Regions from separate parts of the Sphingomonas sp. G5 genome, predicted to be linked through region 1. Evidence: predicted binding sites of a transcription regulator. Region 1 holds the regulator's gene; the other holds the start of a gene.
The links. The regulator LexA, encoded in region 1, represses DNA repair genes until DNA is damaged. The targets are predictions, from matches to a motif close to GTTCCNCNCTTGTTCT.
Positions count from the first base shown of each region.

Region 2: a site for LexA is predicted at 1,869-1,884, ahead of radA (DNA repair protein RadA). Genes of this name have one in related genera too.

Region 1 covers NZ_CP109660.1:1,159,809-1,163,224, reverse strand. Annotated here, with positions in the region: gene NE358_RS05575 (histidinol-phosphate transaminase) at 1-625, opposite strand, end outside; gene NE358_RS05570 (LysM peptidoglycan-binding domain-containing protein) at 681-1,031, opposite strand; gene lexA (transcriptional repressor LexA) at 1,290-1,979, shown strand; gene NE358_RS05560 (S9 family peptidase) at 2,131-3,416, shown strand, end outside.
Region 2 covers NZ_CP109660.1:411,341-414,756, forward strand. Annotated here, with positions in the region: gene radA (DNA repair protein RadA) at 358-1,725, opposite strand; gene NE358_RS01955 (L-lactate dehydrogenase) at 1,983-2,936, opposite strand; tRNA gene NE358_RS01960 (tRNA-Ser) at 3,250-3,339, shown strand.

The DNA.
Region 1 (3,416 bases):
ACGACACCGCCGAGGGCTCGTCACGGGGGGCGAACTCCTCATAGGCCTCGTCGACGATCACGATGCCGTCGGTCGCGTCGTACACCGCCTCGACGACGTCGAGGCGCAGGGGGGTGCCCGTCGGGTTGTTCGGCGCGCAGAGGAAGACGATGTCGGGGCGCTGCTCGCGCACCTGGGCGGCGGCCGACTCGGGCGACAGGGTGAAGTCGTGCTCGCGTTCCCCGACAATCCAGCGCGCGCCCGTGGCACGCGTGAGGATCGGGTACATCGAATAGGTGGGGGCGAAGCCCATCGCCGTGCGACCGGGGCCGCCAAAAGCCTGCAGAATGTGCTGAAGCACCTCGTTCGAACCGTTGGCCGCCCAGATCTGGTCGGGGTTCAGACCGTGCCCGAGGTATCCCGCGAAGGCCTCGCGCAGACCGGTGAACTCACGGTCGGGGTAGCGGTTGACGTCCCGCAACGCCCGAGCCACGGCATCGAGGATGTCGTCAGCCACCTCGGACGGAACGGGATGCGTGTTCTCGTTGACGTTGAGCGCCACGGGCAGTGCGGCCTGCGGGGCTCCGTACGGGGTCATGCCCCGCAGATCGTCGCGAAGAGGAAGGTCGTCGAGGCGTACGGTCACCTCACCCATCGTAGGCGTCGAGGGAGGGCGGAGTGCGCGAGCCGGGTCGGGGCGCTCAGGCCGCGGGGGCGTACTCGGCGGGGATCGCGATGCGCTGACCCGCCGACACCGAGCCGCCGGGAAGAGCGTTGAGGCGAGTGATCTCGGCGACCACGTCACGCGGGTCGGCCGAGGGGGCCACGTCTTCAGCGATGGACCACAGGGTCTCGCCGCTCATGACGGTGATCTCGGTGAACGCCCCGGCGGGGGCGCCGGCGTCGCCGGACGCAAGGGCGGACCCGCCGCCGACGATCGCCACGGCAAGCACGGCGACGATCGGAAGCGAGACGAGGAACGCCACGACACGACGGCCGCGCGCGGTGATGCGCAGGCGGGTGGACGGGGCGGTGAGGGCGATGCTGCTCATGATGTGCTCCTTGGTGGGGAGAGATTCGCACCCCGCCCTCGGCCGGGAGGGCGGTGGTGCGAATCTGTATTCCGAATCTATCTTCGAACCTGTTCGAGTGTCAAGACGTCGTGTATCGCATACGAATCGAACGCGACACGCGTGGGGCTCCGTGTCATTCGGGTCGTCGACCGGATACGGTTTCGACACGGAGACCTCATCACCAACCTCCGACATTCGAATTTCCGCCGTGGTTCCCGCGGCGCGAGGGGAGCACAGATGACCGACGCGACGACCGCTGCCGGCCGCGAGCGGCCGCAGACGCGGCGGCGGAAGAACCTCAGCGACAAGCAGCTGGCGATCCTCGAAGTGATCCAGCGCTCGATCGCTCGGCACGGGTATCCGCCGAGCATGCGCGAGATCGGCGACGCGGTCGGCCTCAAGTCGCTCTCGAGCGTCACCCACCAGCTCAATCAGCTCGAGCTCAGCGGATATCTCCGTCGCGACCCCGGCAAGACACGTGCGATGGAGGTGCTCATCGATCTTCCCGGCGCCGCCGCCGAGAACCCCGCCGACACCGCCCCCGCCCTGGGCGACGCCGCCCTCGTGCCCCTGGTCGGTCGCATCGCCGCCGGCGTGCCCATCACGGCCGACCAGCAGGTCGAGGAGATCTTCCCTCTCCCGCGCCAGCTCGTCGGAAAGGGCGACCTGTTCATGCTCAAGGTCTCGGGCGACTCCATGATCGACGCGGCCATCTGCGACGGGGACTGGGTCGTCATCCGCTCTCAGGCCACCGCCGAGAACGGCGAGATCGTGGCCGCCATGCTCGACGACGAGGCGACCGTCAAGACGTTCCGCCGGCGCGACGGCCACACCTGGCTCCTCCCCCGTAACAGCGCGTTCGAGCCGATCCTCGGCGATGAGGCGGTCATCCTCGGTCGCGTGGTCGCCGTGCTGCGCACCGTCTGATCGCACCATCCAGGGCCGGATGCCCGCACGCGCGGCGGCATCCGGCCCTCTGCACGCTCCGGGCCGCTCGGCACCTCACCCGCCTTCGGGTTCCCACGGATGCGGGGCGATCGCCGGGTCGAATGTCGGAGCCCCTGCCTAGGCTGGTGTCATGACTGACACGCTCCCCTACGGTTCCTGGCCCTCCCCGATCACGGCCGGGTCGGTCGCGCAGGCGTCACCGCGGGTCGACGGAGCACGGCTCGTGGGCGACGAGATCTGGTGGGGCGAGTCCGTCCCCCACGAAGCGGGTCGCGTCGCGGTGAAACGCCGCCGGGCCGACGGCTCGATCGATACGGTGCTCCCCGCACCCGCCAATGCGCGCTCCGCGGTCCACGAGTACGGCGGCGGCGCGTGGACGGCGTCCGACGACGGTGAGCTGTACTACGTCGAGAAGACCGACCAGCGCGTATACGCGCTCCGTCCGGGCGAGACCGCGCGGGCGCTGACTCCCGCCGACGACGCCGTACGCCACGGCGGCCTCCGCTGGGAGCACGGCGTCCTCTTGGCCGTCCGCGAGACCCACGGCTCTTCCCGAGTTCCGCGCCGGGCGATCGTGCGCATCCCGCTCGACGGAACGGTCGAGGTGCTCGCCGAGGGCAGCGACTTCCTCGCGCAGCCGGCCCTCTCCCCCGACGGTCTGCGTCTGGCCTGGGTCGCCTGGAACCACCCCGACATGCCGTGGGATGCCACGGTCCTGCGCGTTGCCGACCTCGAGACGGGATCCGTCCGCGATGTGGCGGGCGGCGAGGCTCGCGCGCCGCTGCAGCCCGTCTGGATAGCGGACGACGAGCTGCTCTACGCCGACGATCCCGACGGGCGCTGGAACCTCTTCCGCCGCCCTCTCGACGGCGACGCCCAGGCCCTCGCCCCCGCTGACGCCGACACCGGCGGCGGCCTGTGGGTCCTCGGCACCCGGTGGTTCGGGGCCGCCGCCGACGGGCGCGTCGTCGCGGTCCGCACGAACGGAGCCGACGACATCGTCGAGATCGCCCCCAGCGGCGTGCGCCCGGTCGGGGTCCCCGTCGTCGCGGGAGCAGCGATCGACGATGTCCGTGACGCGCGCGTGCTCGTCTCGGGGTCCGATGCGGGCGGACGCTCGGGACTCTGGCTGGTCGACCTCGACTCCGGCTCGGTCGAGCTCGTCACCGGCGGTGCCGGCTCCTGGGGGGACGAATGGATGCCGGTAGCCCGCGCCCTGTCGACCGACGGCCCCCACGGCCCGGTGCACGCTTTCGCCTACGCCCCGACCAACCCCGACGTCACTCCCGCCGCAGACGAGCGGCCGCCCTACGTCGTCCTCGTCCACGGTGGACCCACCTCGCACGTGGGTCCTGCCCCCTCGGCGAAGACGGAGTTCTTCACCAGTCGCGGGATCGGCGTTCTCGACGTCAACTA
Region 2 (3,416 bases), 750 kb from region 1:
ACACCCGGAGCATTCTGAATTTCGTCCGGGTGTTGTGGACACTCGAGCGTCGGATGGGGCGGGGGCGTGTGGGCGAGCGACCGGGCGGGTGAGAGGCGGAACTCGCGCGGGTGAAGGGCTCGTGCAAGACTCGGGGACATGGAGTACCTGATCGTCGGTGCCGTATGCGCCGCAGGACTTGTCATCCCCGCCGTTCTCGGGATGACGTCGCCGCACCGCCGCCGCCGGTCTTCTCCTCCCGGCCGTTGACGATCGCACGGGAGCGGTGTCCCGTGGGGCCACCGGTTCCTGAGAACTCGCGACCGCTCGATCTCACCGCATCGGTCTGCTGGAGGCGCTTTATGCTCCGGGTGCGTCTCAGAACCCGGGTTCGCTGTCGTCGCGGGGCAGGCCGCGCACCTGCAACTCGTTGAGGGCCTGCGCGAGTTTTCGCGACGAGGCGTCGAGGACGGTGTGATAGCCGAGCCGCTTCGCCTCTGACGCGCGCTGAGCGGCCTGCGTGACGTTGCGGATCTCGCCCGTGAGGGTGAGCTCGCCGATCGCCGCGAGGCGCTTCGACACCTTGCGGTTCTTCACCGCGTTGGCCACCGCGATCGCGATCGCGAGGTCGGCCGCGGGTTCGACCAGGCGCACCCCGCCGACGGTGGAAACGTAGACGTCGCGATCCGAGAGCGTCAGGCCCATTCGGCTCTCGAGCACGGCGAGCACCATCGCGACGCGCGAGGAATCGACGCCGTTGACGATGCGGCGCGGGTTGGGCGCCGTCTGCCGCACGGCGAGGGCCTGGATCTCGACGGGCAGAGCGCGCCGCCCCTCCATCGCGATCGTGACGCACGTGCCGGGTTCGGGCTCACCGTGGCCGAGGAACAGCGCGCTCGGGTCGGCGACCTCGGCGATACCCGTGCCCGTCATGTCGAAGCACCCGACCTCGTCGGTGGGGCCGAAGCGGTTCTTGAGTGCTCGCACGAAGCGGAGCGAGGTCTGCCGGTCGCCCTCGAAGTGGCAGACGACGTCGACCAGGTGCTCGAGGATGCGGGGCCCCGCGATCGACCCGTCTTTCGTGACGTGGCCGACGAGGATGACGGGGAGGCCTCGTTCTTTCGCCACACGGATGAGGGCGGACGCCACCTCGCGCACCTGGGCGGGCTGACCCGCCGCGCCGTCGCTGTGGGCCGACGACACCGTTTGCACGGAGTCGACGATCAGCAGTCCCGGCTCGACCTGGTCGATGTGCCCGAGGATCGTGGCGAGATCGGTCTCGGCCGCGAGGAAGAGCTCGTCGTGCAGGGCCCCGGTGCGCTCGGCGCGCAGCCGTACCTGCGCCGCAGACTCCTCTCCGCTGGCGTAGAGCACGCGCCGACCCGCGCGGGCGCTCTGGGCGGCGACCTCGAGCAGCAGCGTGGACTTGCCGACGCCCGGCTCCCCACTCAGAAGGATTGCCGCGCCCGGCACGATGCCGCCGCCCAGCACCCGGTCGAACTCGCCCACTCCGCTCGTGCGGCGTGGGGCGTCTTGCGTGTCGATCTCGGTGATCCGGCGCGCGGCGCGGGCGGCCCCGGGAGCGACGGGCGTGATCGACCGCACGATCCCGGTCTGTTCCGCGGCCTCGACGACCGTGCCCCACGACTGGCACTCGCCGCAGCGCCCGACCCACTTCAGCGTCGTCCACCCGCACTCGGTGCAGCGGTACGGGGCAGGGGCTGCAGCGGGACGTCGGGATGCCATGTGCTCAGGCTACGCGGGGCCTCCGACATCGCCGCGCCGGGCCGCGGCATGCGGTGGTCGCACGTCCGGCCGGGGTCCCGGCATCCGGGATCTGCCCCGCCGGTGCGCAGCCCGAGGCCACGCATAAACGCGATCCACGCGCATAAACACGTGCAGAACGCGTTTATGCGACTCGATCGCGTTTATGCGTGAGACGGAGGCGATCGACGCACGTACGCCGGGTGGGCGCGCGCTGAACCCACGGGGTCGACCGGTGGTCAGTCGCGGAGCGACCCCGCGACGGTTGTCAGAGCGTCGGCGGAGCGGCGCAGCAGCGTCAGCTCGGCGTCGGAGAACGGCGTGCCCGGGAGGGGAACCGCTCCGCGCGCCGAGACGATCGAGGGCACCGACAGGGCCATGCCGTTGACGCCGTGGAAGCCCTGCAGCACCGTACTGACCGGCAGGATCGCGTGCTCGTCGCGCAGGATGGCCTCGACGATCCGGGCGCTCGACAGGCCGATCGCGTAGTTGGTCGCGCCCTTGCCCTTGATGACCTTGTACGCGGCGTCGCGGACGTCGACGGCGATCGCGTCCAGTTGCTCGCGATCGAAGCGTGTGCCGTCGGGGAGATCGAACTCGGTGATCGGCACGGAGCCGATCGTGGCCGTCGACCACAGCGGAAACTCGGTGTCGCCGTGCTCACCGACGATCCAGGCGTGCACGCTCGAGGTGGCGACCCCGGCGCGCTGCGCGAGTTTCCAGCGCAGGCGCGAGGTGTCGAGCACGGTGCCCGAGGCGAAGATGCGGCGGCTGGGCAGGCCCGTGGCCTCTTGAGCCAGGACCGTGAGCACGTCGCACGGGTTGGTCACGATCACGTAGATCGCGTGCGGGGCGACGTCGAGCAGCTTCGGCATCATGTCGCGGATGATCGCGGCGTTGGTCGCGGCGAGCTCGGTGCGGGTCTGGCCCGGGTTCTGCTTCGCGCCGGCCGTGATGACGACGACGTGCGAGCCCGCGGCCACCGAGACGTCGCTTCCGCCGGTGATGTCGCTCGACCCGGTGAACTGCGTGCCGTGGGCCAGATCGAGCACCTCGGCCTCGACCTTCTCGGCCGCGATGTCGTAGAGCGCGACATGCCGCGCCGACCCGCGGATCAGGGCGGCGTACGCGACGCTCGCGCCCACGCTCCCGGCCCCGACGACCGTCAGCTTCGAGTTCTCGATCACGCTCATGGCTCGATCCTGGCAGCGGGGGAGGGCGGCTTCCAGCGTGGTCGTTCGACGGTGGACGAACGGATGCCAGGGGTCGAGGGCTGCGCCATGCGCGACGTACGAGGGCGCGGGGCCGGCGGGTTGCGGCGCTCCCGTGCGGTCGCAGTGGTGCGTGCCGAACTCCGGAGTCTTCGGACACCGGCGACCGCGCGTGGCGGTGTCGCGGGCGAGCGACGCCGTTTCTCCGGACTGCGGCGACACCTCCCCGATCCCATCCGGCCATCGACAGGCAGCCGATTCGCGGCATCCTGAAGTGTGTCGTAAGCTATTCGGCGGTGACGTGTCCGAGCGGCCGAAGGTGCAACACTCGAAATGTTGTGTAGGTTCACCCCTACCGTGGGTTCAAATCCCACCGTCACCGCCACCACGAAGGCCCCGAATCCCGCGGAAGCGCGGGGGTTCGGGGCCTTCGTCTTGGGGGATCAATCGTTTGCGGTAACC